One region of the Streptomyces sp. NPDC006235 genome, then DNA from elsewhere that is predicted to be linked to it. Evidence: riboswitches for the same ligand, from Rfam matches in the RefSeq annotation. Region 1 holds a riboswitch; each other region holds the start of a gene.
The links. Region 1 has a riboswitch for cyclic di-AMP ahead of ABZ192_RS15830 (NlpC/P60 family protein). Riboswitches for the same ligand answer to the same signal wherever they lie in the genome.

Region 1 (3,266 bases):
CTTCTCGAAGCCGTCCGTGGCCTGGGCTGCGAAGTCCTCCTCGTCGATCAGCTCGTTCTTCAGGTTGCTGATCTTGGCACTGAAGGACTTCGGAGGGAAGCGCTTGGGGTCGAGGTCCAGGTCGCGGCAGACCAGGGCCATCAGGCGCTTGGAGTCGGCGGCGTCGTAGATCGAGAACGACGACGTGAAACCGAGCTTCTTGCTCTCGCGCCGCAGGATGCGCACGCACGCGCTGTGGAAGGTCATCACCCACATCGCGTTCGCCCGCGGGCCGACGAGCTGCTCGACGCGCTCCTTCATCTCGCCTGCGGCCTTGTTGGTGAAGGTGATCGCGAGGATCTGCCCCGGGTGCACGCCCCGCTCGGCGAGCAGGTGGGCGATGCGGTGCGTGAGCACGCGGGTCTTGCCGGAACCGGCACCGGCCACGATGAGCAGTGGGGAGCCGGAGTGGACGACGGCGGCGCGCTGGTTGTCGTTCAGCCCCTCCAGGAGGGCGGCGGTGTCCACCGGCGGGCGCGGGGCGCCGTCGCGGTAGTAGGCGTCCCGGTCCGGGGGCACGTCGAACTTCCCGCCGAACAGATCGTCCGGAACCGGCTCCGGTACGTGTTCGTCCTCGGGTGGCGGCGGGGGCTCGTCCGCGGGGCCCCGCTGGGCCTGGAGGTCCGCCAGGAAGCTGTCGTCAAAGAGGCTGCTCATCGCTCTCCGAGTCTAGGGCGCCCCACTGACAGCCCGCCGCCGCCCTGAGAACATCACCGAAAGGAGCCCCTCGTCACCCTGCATCCCTGTGTGATCACGGGCTGCTACGGCGTCACAATCATGGACGACTCATGACCAAACCCTCTTGACCGGTCACTCTCGGCAACGCTCCGGGATAAGGTCACGAAAATGTATCGGGCATATCACCCATCAACCTTCACAAGGGCCACACGAGTTGGCTACCGTGCGGGCAGGCCGCACGACCCCCACCGGCGAACGTCGCCGGGCCGCGCGGCCTCCGCCGAGTCCGGTGTGCCGCAGCGGCAGCCGGAGCCGGGGACCCAACCGAGAACTCTGGGGTGAATCGGCCGGACTCCCTTCGCGGAGACGGCCGTAGGGCAACCCTTCCGATGTACCCGCCCGAACCCGACAGCTAACCCGGTAGGCGGAGCATGGAAGGAGTCGCCTCCCTTGGCGTCGCACCGCAAGTCGCGTCCCGCTGGTACGCGCGTCGCAGGCATACGGACCCCCGCCCTGGCAACGGCGGCCCTCACGTCCGTCGCCCTGCTGTCCCAGTCGGCCAACGCCGCCCCCGAGGCCGACGACAAGCCGAGTCTCGAGGAAGTCGAGAAGAAGGTCGACGACCTGTACCGCCAGGCCGAGTCGGCGACCGACAAGTACAACTCGGCCAAGGAGAAGACCACCAAGCAGCGCAAGCGCGTCGACACCCTCCTCGACGACGTCGCCAAGCGCACCCAGAAGCTCAACGAGGCACGGGAGGAACTCGGTTCCTTCGCCGCCGCCCAGTACCGCACCGGCGCCTCCGCCCCGGACACGGCGACGTTCCTGCTCGCGGACACCCCGCAGGACTACTTCGACCAGACCCAGCTGATGGACCGGATGACCGGCCGTCAGAAGGTCGCGGTCGACGACTACGTCACCCAGCAGTCCGAGACGATGAAGAAGCGCCAGGAGGCCACCGAGAGCCTCGAGACGCTCACCGAGGCCCAGGGCGACCTGAAGACGGCCAAGGCCACCGTCCAGCGGAAGCTCGCCGACGCGCGCGACCTGCTCTCGAAGCTGACCGCCGAGGAGAAGGCACGGCTCGCGGCGATCGAGCGGGAGAAGCAGCAGGAGGCCGCCCGCAAGGCCGCCGAGCTGGCCCGGCAGCAGGCCGCGCAGCAGCAGGCGCAGGAGCAGGCCGCCCAGCAGCAGGACAGCGGCTCCTCGTCCACGGGCTCGTCCTCGTCCACGGGCTCCGGCTCGTCCACCTCGACCGCCCCGGCCGACTCCTCGTACGCCACCAAGGCCGAGAAGGCGCTCGCCTTCGCCCGCGCCCAGATCGGCAAGCCGTACGTCTGGGGTGCCGTCGGACCCGGCTCCTACGACTGCTCCGGGCTCACCCAGGCCGCCTGGAAGGCCGCGGGCGTCACCCTGCCGCGCACGACCTACGACCAGGTCAACGCCGGCACCACGGTCCCGCTGGCCGACGCCCAGCCCGGTGACCTGGTCTTCTTCTACGACGACGTCACCCACGTCGGCATCTACATCGGCAACGGCATGATGATCCACGCCCCGAAGCCCGGCACCTACGTGCGCGAGGAGTCGATCTATTACGACGGCGAGTCGGCGATCCACAGCGTGGTGCGGCCGGCCTGAGGGCCGTACGTCATGGCGGGCACGCGCGCGTGAGGGTGCTCTCGCGTTTTTGAGGCGCCCGCGCGCGTGCCCCGCCCGCAACGCGCGCGGCGCCTCCTAGCATCGGGCCCATGGCCGGCCCCTCCCCCTCCACCGCCTGGTGGGCACAGCGCGCGCCGTCCGCCGCCGCCGCCGTGCTGGCGACGGGCACCCTGTCGGTCGGTCTGGACCTGGCGGGGTACGACGGCCTCTCCCGTATCGCCCTCGGTCTGGCCTGTGCTGCCTGGCTGCTGCTGGCCGCCGACTTCACGCTGCGGCTGCTGCTGGCGGGCACGAGATGGCGGGCGTACGCGGGGGTTCCGGGCCTGGTGGACACCGTGGCGACGGCCGCCCTCACCACCGTGGCGGCGACGGCCGTCCTGGGCACCGGCTTCTCGGCGGCCGACGCGCAGTCCCTGGCCGCGGTCCTGCTGGTACTGGCCGTGCTGCTCTGGCCGGTGCCGCTGGTCCTCCCGGCGCAGGACGGGCAGCGGCGCAGGCCCGGGACGGTGTTCGCGCGCTGCATGGCCACGCAGGGGCTCGCCGTGCTCGGTGCCACGCTCGCCGCGGCCGAGTCGGCGGCCTGGCTCGCGCACGCGGCGCTGGTGCTGTTCTGGCTGGGGCTCGTGCTGTACGTCCTCGCCCTGGCCCGTTTCGATGTGCGGCAGGTGGCCGAGGGGCGCGGTGACCACTGGCTCGCGGGCGGGGCGCTCGCCCTCTCGGCGCTGGCCGGGGCGCGGCTGATCAGCTCCGACAGCGCGCGCCTGTACCTGTGGAACGTCGACGACCGCGGTGTCCTGCGCGATGTGACCGTCGTGCTGCTCGTGGTCACACTGGCCGGCTGCGCCGTCCTGCTCGCCGCCGAGTTCCTGCGCCCCCGCCCCCGCACCGAC
Region 2 (3,266 bases), on a different contig from region 1:
AACTCCGGTTCCATGAAGGGGTTGCGCGGTGTCTCCGACGCCGCGCGCAGCGCGCGCCAGCGCTCCTTCTCCCCCTCGCCGAGCTCCCCGGGCACACCCACACGAACACGCCCACTGCTCAACCCGACCCCCCGATCAAGTCCCCCCTGGACACTTGGAAGGTACCGCCCGAGACGGCCCCGACGGTAGGTAGCGGACCATCTTGTTGCCAACTGGCGCAGAGGCCTTCAACCGGGCAATCGGCGTGCGCCGTGCGATGAAACGAAGGGGCGCGTTGTCCGTATTCTCTGATCATGGCCGCACCCCTCGCATATTCACTCATCGCCACCGACCTGGACGGGACGCTGCTGCGCGGCGACGACACCCTGTCCGACCGGTCCCTCGCCGCGCTCACGCGGGTGGTGGACGCCGGTGCCCGGCACCTCGTGGTGACGGGCCGGCCGGCGCCGAGAGTGCGGCCGCTCCTGGACGACCTGGGCTGTACGGGGCTCGCGGTGTGCGGACAGGGCGCGCAGGTGTACGACGCCGGCGCGGACCGGCTGCTGTGGTCGATCACCCTGGACCGGGAACTGGCGGAGACCGCCCTCGGCAAGATCGAGGCCGAGGTGGGGCAGGTGTACGCCGCGGTCGACCAGGACGGGGTCGACGGCCTCACGCTCATCGAGCCGGGCTACCTGATGCCGCACCCGACCCTTCCGGCGGTGCGGGTCGACCGGCGCGACGACCTGTGGGGCGAGCCCATCAGCAAGGTGCTGCTGCGCCATCCCCACCTGTCGGACGACGAGTTGGCGGCGACGGCCCGCTCGGTGGTCGGTTCACTGGCGACGGTGACGATGTCGGGACCCGGCACGGTCGAGCTCCAGCCGTGCGGCATCACCAAGGCCACCGGCCTGGCGCTGGCCGCCGAGCACCTGGGGCTGCGGCCGGCGGACACCCTCGCCTTCGGCGACATGCCCAACGACATCCCGATGTTCGACTGGGCCGCCCACGGCGTCGCCATGGCCAACGCCCACCCCGAGCTCAAGGCCGTGGCCGACGAGGTCACCCTGTCGAACGAGGACGACGGCATCGCCGTCGTCCTCGAACGACTGCTGGGCGGGACGGATCAGTACGGGCCGTTGACGTTGTCGATCGAGCCGTAGCGGTCGGCCGCGTAGTTGCAGGCCGCGGTGATGTTGGCGACCGGGTCGTACGGGTCCCACGACGTGCCGTCCACGTGGTAGGCCTGGAAGGTCGGGTCGATGGTCTGGAGCAGACCCTTGGACGGCGTGCCCTTGGCGGCGTTCGAGTCCCAGTTGTTGATCGCCTGGGGGTTGCCGGACGACTCGCGCATGACGTTGCGGTAGATGCCGTCGTACGAACCCGGGATCCCCTTCTGCGCCATGATGTCCAGCGCCTCGCGGATCCAGCCGTCCAGGTTGTTCGCGTAGGTCTTCGCGGAGGCCTGGGTGGCCTGGGCGACGCCACCGGCGGGCTTCGCGGCCGGCTTGGCGGGGGCGGAGGACTTGGTCGCCGTCTTCTTCCCGGCGTCCGCCTTGGCCGTCTTCACCGTGAGCTTCAGACCCGGGTGGATCAGCTGCGGGTTGTCGCCGACCGCGGCGCGGTTGTCCTTGTAGAGCTGCTTCCAGCCGCCCGACACGTCGTACTTGTCCGCGATGCGGGCGAGCGAGTCGCCCTTGGTGACGGTGTACGTGAGGGACTTGGCGGGCTGGGCCGCCTGTGGCACGGACTGCGAGACGGTGGGTGCGCTCTGGGCCGGCTGGGCGGCGCTGGCCTGCGTCGCGCCGATCAGCGGCAGGGCGAGGGCCGCTCCGCCGGTGCCGGCGGCCAAGACACGACGGGTGAACTGACTGGTTCTGGGGCGACGGTGCTTGCCTCGGGGCATGGCGATGTTCCTCTCCGGCGCCTGCGAGGTGAGCTGTCGGGTTCGGGCCGGGAGGTGCCCGGCCGCCTACGGCGCTGTGTGCCGTACGCGGCTTCACCCCGAGCCGTTCCGCTGCGCGGACCGGCGACTTACCTGGGTCCCCCGCTCCTGCCCTGCGTGAGTGAGTGGGTTCGTGTGGGGTGTCCGGGCGGTGGCAGGATTCGGCGATCCGCCGGACAGGCCCGGAACGTATGCGAGAGCACATGTCGGGAACAAGCACCGGAGTCACATATCGAGCGGTTGACCTTGGTCAGGGGTGTATGGGGCACTTGATCCTTTGCTGAAGCCAAGGCTCAACTTGCGTGCGGCGGAAGGAGGTACGGGCCGGTGCCGGAGGGGGATGTCACAGGGGATAACGTGATTCAACTCACTGATCACGAGTCCGTGGGGCGATTTGCGCTTAGGGGAATTCGCTTATCCAATGCCGCAAATCGTGCATAGCTCGCTATCGACTGGTAAGTCGATAAATGTCTGTTCTTATGAGCTGATCGAAAACATTGCGGTCGTGATCGGATACCACCCGGCCTGTAACCCTGGGCGCTGGCGGTGATCGAAACGTGACCGGATACGCTGACTCGAGTGATGGCAGCGACCTATCGACAAACCGCGTAATCACCGGCAGACACCAGCAGACACACCGGCAGACACCAGCAGACAGGAGACCCCTCGTGACCGACGTCGGGCCGTTCGGGCTGAGCGTGCGGGACCAGGCTCTGGAAGCCGATGTCCAGGCCGGGATGGCGGCTGTCGAGGAAGGCTTGCTCGAGGCCACCAAGAGTGAGGTGCCCTTCATCACGGAGGCCGCCCAGCACCTGGTCCGGGCCGGTGGCAAGCGGTTCCGCCCGCTGCTCGTGATGCTCGCCGCCCAGTTCGGCGACCGGTACGCGCCCGGGATCGTGCCGTCGGCCGTCGTCGTGGAGCTGACCCACCTCGCCACGCTCTACCACGACGACGTGATGGACGAGGCCACCGTGCGGCGCGGGGTGGCGAGCGCGAACGCCCGCTGGGGCAACTCCGTCGCGGTCCTCACCGGAGACTTCCTCTTCGCCCGCGCCTCGCACATCCTGGCCGACCTCGGCCCGGAGGCGGTGCGGGTGCAGGCCGAGGCGTTCGAGCGGCTGGTGACCGGGCAGATCCTGGAGACGGCCGGACCGCAGGACGGCCGCGACCCCGTCGAGCACTACCTGGACGTGCTGGGCGGCAAGACCGGCTCTCTGGTGGCGGTGTCGTGCAGGTTCGGCGCGATGATGTCCGGCGCCGACGACACGGTCGTGGACGTGCTGACCCAGTACGGCGAACGGCTCGGCGTCGCCTTCCAGCTCGCGGACGACGTCCTGGACAT
Region 3 (3,266 bases), on a different contig from region 1:
GATGATCTCCTCCACCGGCACGTCGGGCTTGTCGTAGTGCGTGTAGTACAGGTCGATGTAGTCGGTGCCGAGGCGCCGCAGGGAGGCGTCGGCGGCGGCCTTGATGTTGGCGGCGGACAGGCCCTGGAACTCGGGGTGCTGGCTGACCTTCGTGGCGACGACGACGTCCGCGCGGTTGCCGCGCGACGCCAGCCACTTACCGAGGACGGTCTCGGACTCGCCGCCCTGGTTGCCGTCCACCCACGCCGAGTAGACGTCGGCGGAGTCGATGAAGTTGCCGCCGGCGGCGGTGTACGCGTCGAGGACGGCGAACGACTGGGCCTCGTCCGCGGTCCAGCCGAAGACGTTGCCGCCGAGGGCGAGCGGGAAGACCTCGAGGTCGGAGGAGCCGAGCTTGCGAAGAGACGTCATGCTCCGCGTCAACGGCCGTGCGGGAGAGGCTCATTCCACAGCGGACGCAAAACTCCCGTAAACGGCCCCGCACGAAACTTCCGCACGAGACCCCGCACGAAACCTCCGCACGAGACCCCGCGCGAAACCTTCCGCACGAGACCGCAAACGCCGCCGTCGCTCAGACGTTCAGGCCCTTGCCCCGCAGCCACGCAAGCGGGTCGATGCCGTTGCTGGACCCACCGGTGTGGACCTCGAGGTGCAGATGCGCCCCGGTGACGTTGCCCGTCGCGCCCACGCGGCCGATGACGTCGCCCGTGCTGACCTTCTGGCCGACGCTGACGCCGATGGACGACTGGTGCGCGTACCAGATCTCCGTGCCGTCATCGAGGGTCAGGACCGTCTTGTAGCCGTACGAGCCGTTCCAGCCCGCCTCGGTGATGGTGCCGCTGTGCACCGCCTTGATCGGCGTGCCCGTGGGCGCGGCGAAGTCGAGGCCGGTGTGGTAGCCGGAGGACCAGTAGGCGCCGGCCTGACCGAAGGTCGAGGTGATGGTGTACGCGGAGGTCGGCAGCGTGTACTGCTTGGCGAGGGCGGCGAGCCGCTCGGCCTCGGCCTTCTTCCGGGCCTCCTCCTCCGCCTTCTCCTTGGCTTCGGCGGCCTTGGCCTTGGCTTCCTTCTCGGCCTTGGCGGCGGCCTCCGCGGCCGCCTTGCGGGCGGCTTCGGCGGCGTCCTGCGCGGCCTTGGTCTCGATCTGCTCCTGCTGGTGCTCGACCTGCGCCATGATCCGGGCGCGCAGTGCCTCACCGGCGCCGGAGGTGCCCTGCTCGGTGTCGGCGGACGCCGTGGCGAGGTCGCTGAGCGGAGTGGCGGAGCCTTCGGGGGTGTCGTCGTCCGAGATGAGGGAACCCACCGAGGGAAGGTCCGGGACGGAGATCGACACCGGCGGCTTGCCGGTCTGGGCGCTGGCCATGCCGCCCGCACCCACGGCGGCTATGACGCCGACGCCGAGGACGGTGGAGCTGCGCGCGAGGCCTCCGCCGCGCTGCTTGGTGACGCGATGCCGGCCACGGATGGGGCGGATGGACTCCGCGGTGGGGTTCCATTCCTGGAACGGGCCCTCGTCGGTGTGGTGACCGCCGTAGCCGAAGGTTTCGGTGTCGCGCTGGTTCGGCGCGGACGGGGCCGCGGGGGCAGGCCGGTTTGACGCCACGTGGGCGTACTCCTTTCCTTCCTTCTCGCCTACCGGGTTAGCTGACGGGTTCGGAGCAGGAAGGTCTCCTACGCGCGTATACCGGCCGTGCTTCCACGGCGGCATCCGCTCGATTCACCCCAAGTGGTGGTTCCCCGGTTCCCTTTCAGGATTCGGCGCGTGCGCACGGAGCCGCCTTCTGTGACGGCTGGGACGACCGCGCTGCGTTATCGAACGTTAATAGACGCGCGGTGGGTATTCCAGCGATTCCGCTTGATCATTAACCTTTTTCACGCGGACCAACCTGCCACGACCAGTCCAAAACGGGCGAGTTGACCGCCACGCAAGTGACTCACGTGTTTTGACGGTGTGTCAGTTGTGATGCGGAGCGGCGTGCTTCATTCACCGACAGTAATGTCGGCGGTAAAGGGAGAACCCAGGAAAAACCGAGGGCCGGAACCCTTTCGGATTCCGGCCCTCGGCCTTCAGTAGCGGGGACAGGATTTGAACCTGCGACCTCTGGGTTATGAGCCCAGCGAGCTACCGAGCTGCTCCACCCCGCGTCGTTGTGACTCCAGTGTACGCCATCCGCGGGACCACTCGCGCACACCCGGTGCTCAGCGGCCCGGGTCGCCCGCGGGGGTGAGGGTCTCCCAGGCGGTGAACAGGTCGTCGGTGCCGGCGGGCCGGGTGCGCACGGCCAGTGCGTGCGCGGCCGGGACCGACCGGCCGAGGCGGCCCTCCAGGCGATGGAGGACGGCCTCCAGGTGCGGTCCGAGTCTCCCCTTGATCCGGCCGCCGCACAGCACCCGGGCACGGACTCGCCCCGTTGGCGACGGGCGTGCAGGGCGAGCGCGGCCGTCAGCCGGTCCTCGGCCTCGCCGTAGAGGTCGACGCCCTGGTGCCGGGCCGTCTCGGCGATGTGTGCGGTGGCGGCGAGCGCGACACCGACGTGCCGGAAGCTGCGGCAGGTCTCCTGGGCGACACCGTCCCGGTACGTGGCCTGCCCGGACCAGTACGCCGTCGTCCGCCGCGGCGTGGCGAGGCCGGAGCCGGGCACGGTGAGCGGAGCGGGGCCGTCCTTCTCCAGGTAGAAGTAGGCGGGCACGCGTTCCCGGAAGCGCTCCAGGGCGTGACCGAAGGCCCGGTGGTCGTCGAGGAAGACGGCGATGGCGATGACCGCGTCGGTCGCCACCAGGTCCCAGCTCCCGGTGAAATCCGGGTCGGTGACGGCGACTTCGGGGAGACGGGCCGTGCGCAGCATGCGCTCGAAGCGCCGCACGCGCTCGGCGGGCCAGCCGGCACCCGGGGTGTGCCGCACGATCTCCGCGGCCCTGGCCCAGACCGACCCCGCCCGTGACGGTGAAGAGGGCCTGGGTGTAGGCGGCCAGTGCGTCCGCGCGTTCCCCGGCGCAGCCCCGGCCCTCCAGGTCACCGGCCGGGCAGACGACGGTCCCGTACGGCTCGGCCCGGTACCGGTACGAGCCGTACCTGCTGTCCCGCATGTCGAGGTACGCCTTCAGCCAAGGCTGCTTCCCGGCGGTGACGTGCTCGCGTACGGCGTCCAACCGGGCCTTGGCGACGAGGACGCCGGGGTGGGTGAAGGGGGCGTCGGCGGGCAGGGCCGGGCCGTGGGCCGGAGTGTCCGCGTCGACCGCTCCGCACGAGGAGGCGAAGAGGGCGA

Region 2: it holds a riboswitch for cyclic di-AMP, as region 1 does, so the genes downstream of both, ABZ192_RS16590 (transglycosylase SLT domain-containing protein) here and ABZ192_RS15830 (NlpC/P60 family protein) in region 1, are expected to answer to the same signal.
Region 3: it holds a riboswitch for cyclic di-AMP, as region 1 does, so the genes downstream of both, ABZ192_RS34890 (M23 family metallopeptidase) here and ABZ192_RS15830 (NlpC/P60 family protein) in region 1, are expected to answer to the same signal.

What each region holds. Positions count from the first base shown of each region.
Region 1 covers NZ_JBEXSR010000011.1:63,879-67,144, forward strand. The annotation lists gene pcrA (DNA helicase PcrA) at 1-696, opposite strand, end outside; cyclic di-AMP (ydaO/yuaA leader) riboswitch at 986-1,159, shown strand; gene ABZ192_RS15830 (NlpC/P60 family protein) at 1,168-2,355, shown strand; gene ABZ192_RS15835 (hypothetical protein) at 2,466-3,266, shown strand, end outside.
Region 2 covers NZ_JBEXSR010000012.1:12,993-16,258, reverse strand. The annotation lists gene ABZ192_RS16600 (GNAT family N-acetyltransferase) at 1-101, opposite strand, end outside; gene ABZ192_RS16595 (HAD family hydrolase) at 294-1,142, shown strand; gene ABZ192_RS16590 (transglycosylase SLT domain-containing protein) at 1,106-1,885, opposite strand; cyclic di-AMP (ydaO/yuaA leader) riboswitch at 1,889-2,062, opposite strand; gene ABZ192_RS16585 (polyprenyl synthetase family protein) at 2,593-3,266, shown strand, end outside.
Region 3 covers NZ_JBEXSR010000043.1:770-4,035, forward strand. The annotation lists gene ABZ192_RS34885 (aldo/keto reductase) at 1-411, opposite strand, end outside; gene ABZ192_RS34890 (M23 family metallopeptidase) at 572-1,603, opposite strand; cyclic di-AMP (ydaO/yuaA leader) riboswitch at 1,615-1,771, opposite strand; tRNA gene ABZ192_RS34895 (tRNA-Met) at 2,072-2,145, opposite strand; gene ABZ192_RS34900 (hypothetical protein) at 2,200-2,391, opposite strand; gene ABZ192_RS34905 (hypothetical protein) at 2,836-3,266, shown strand, end outside.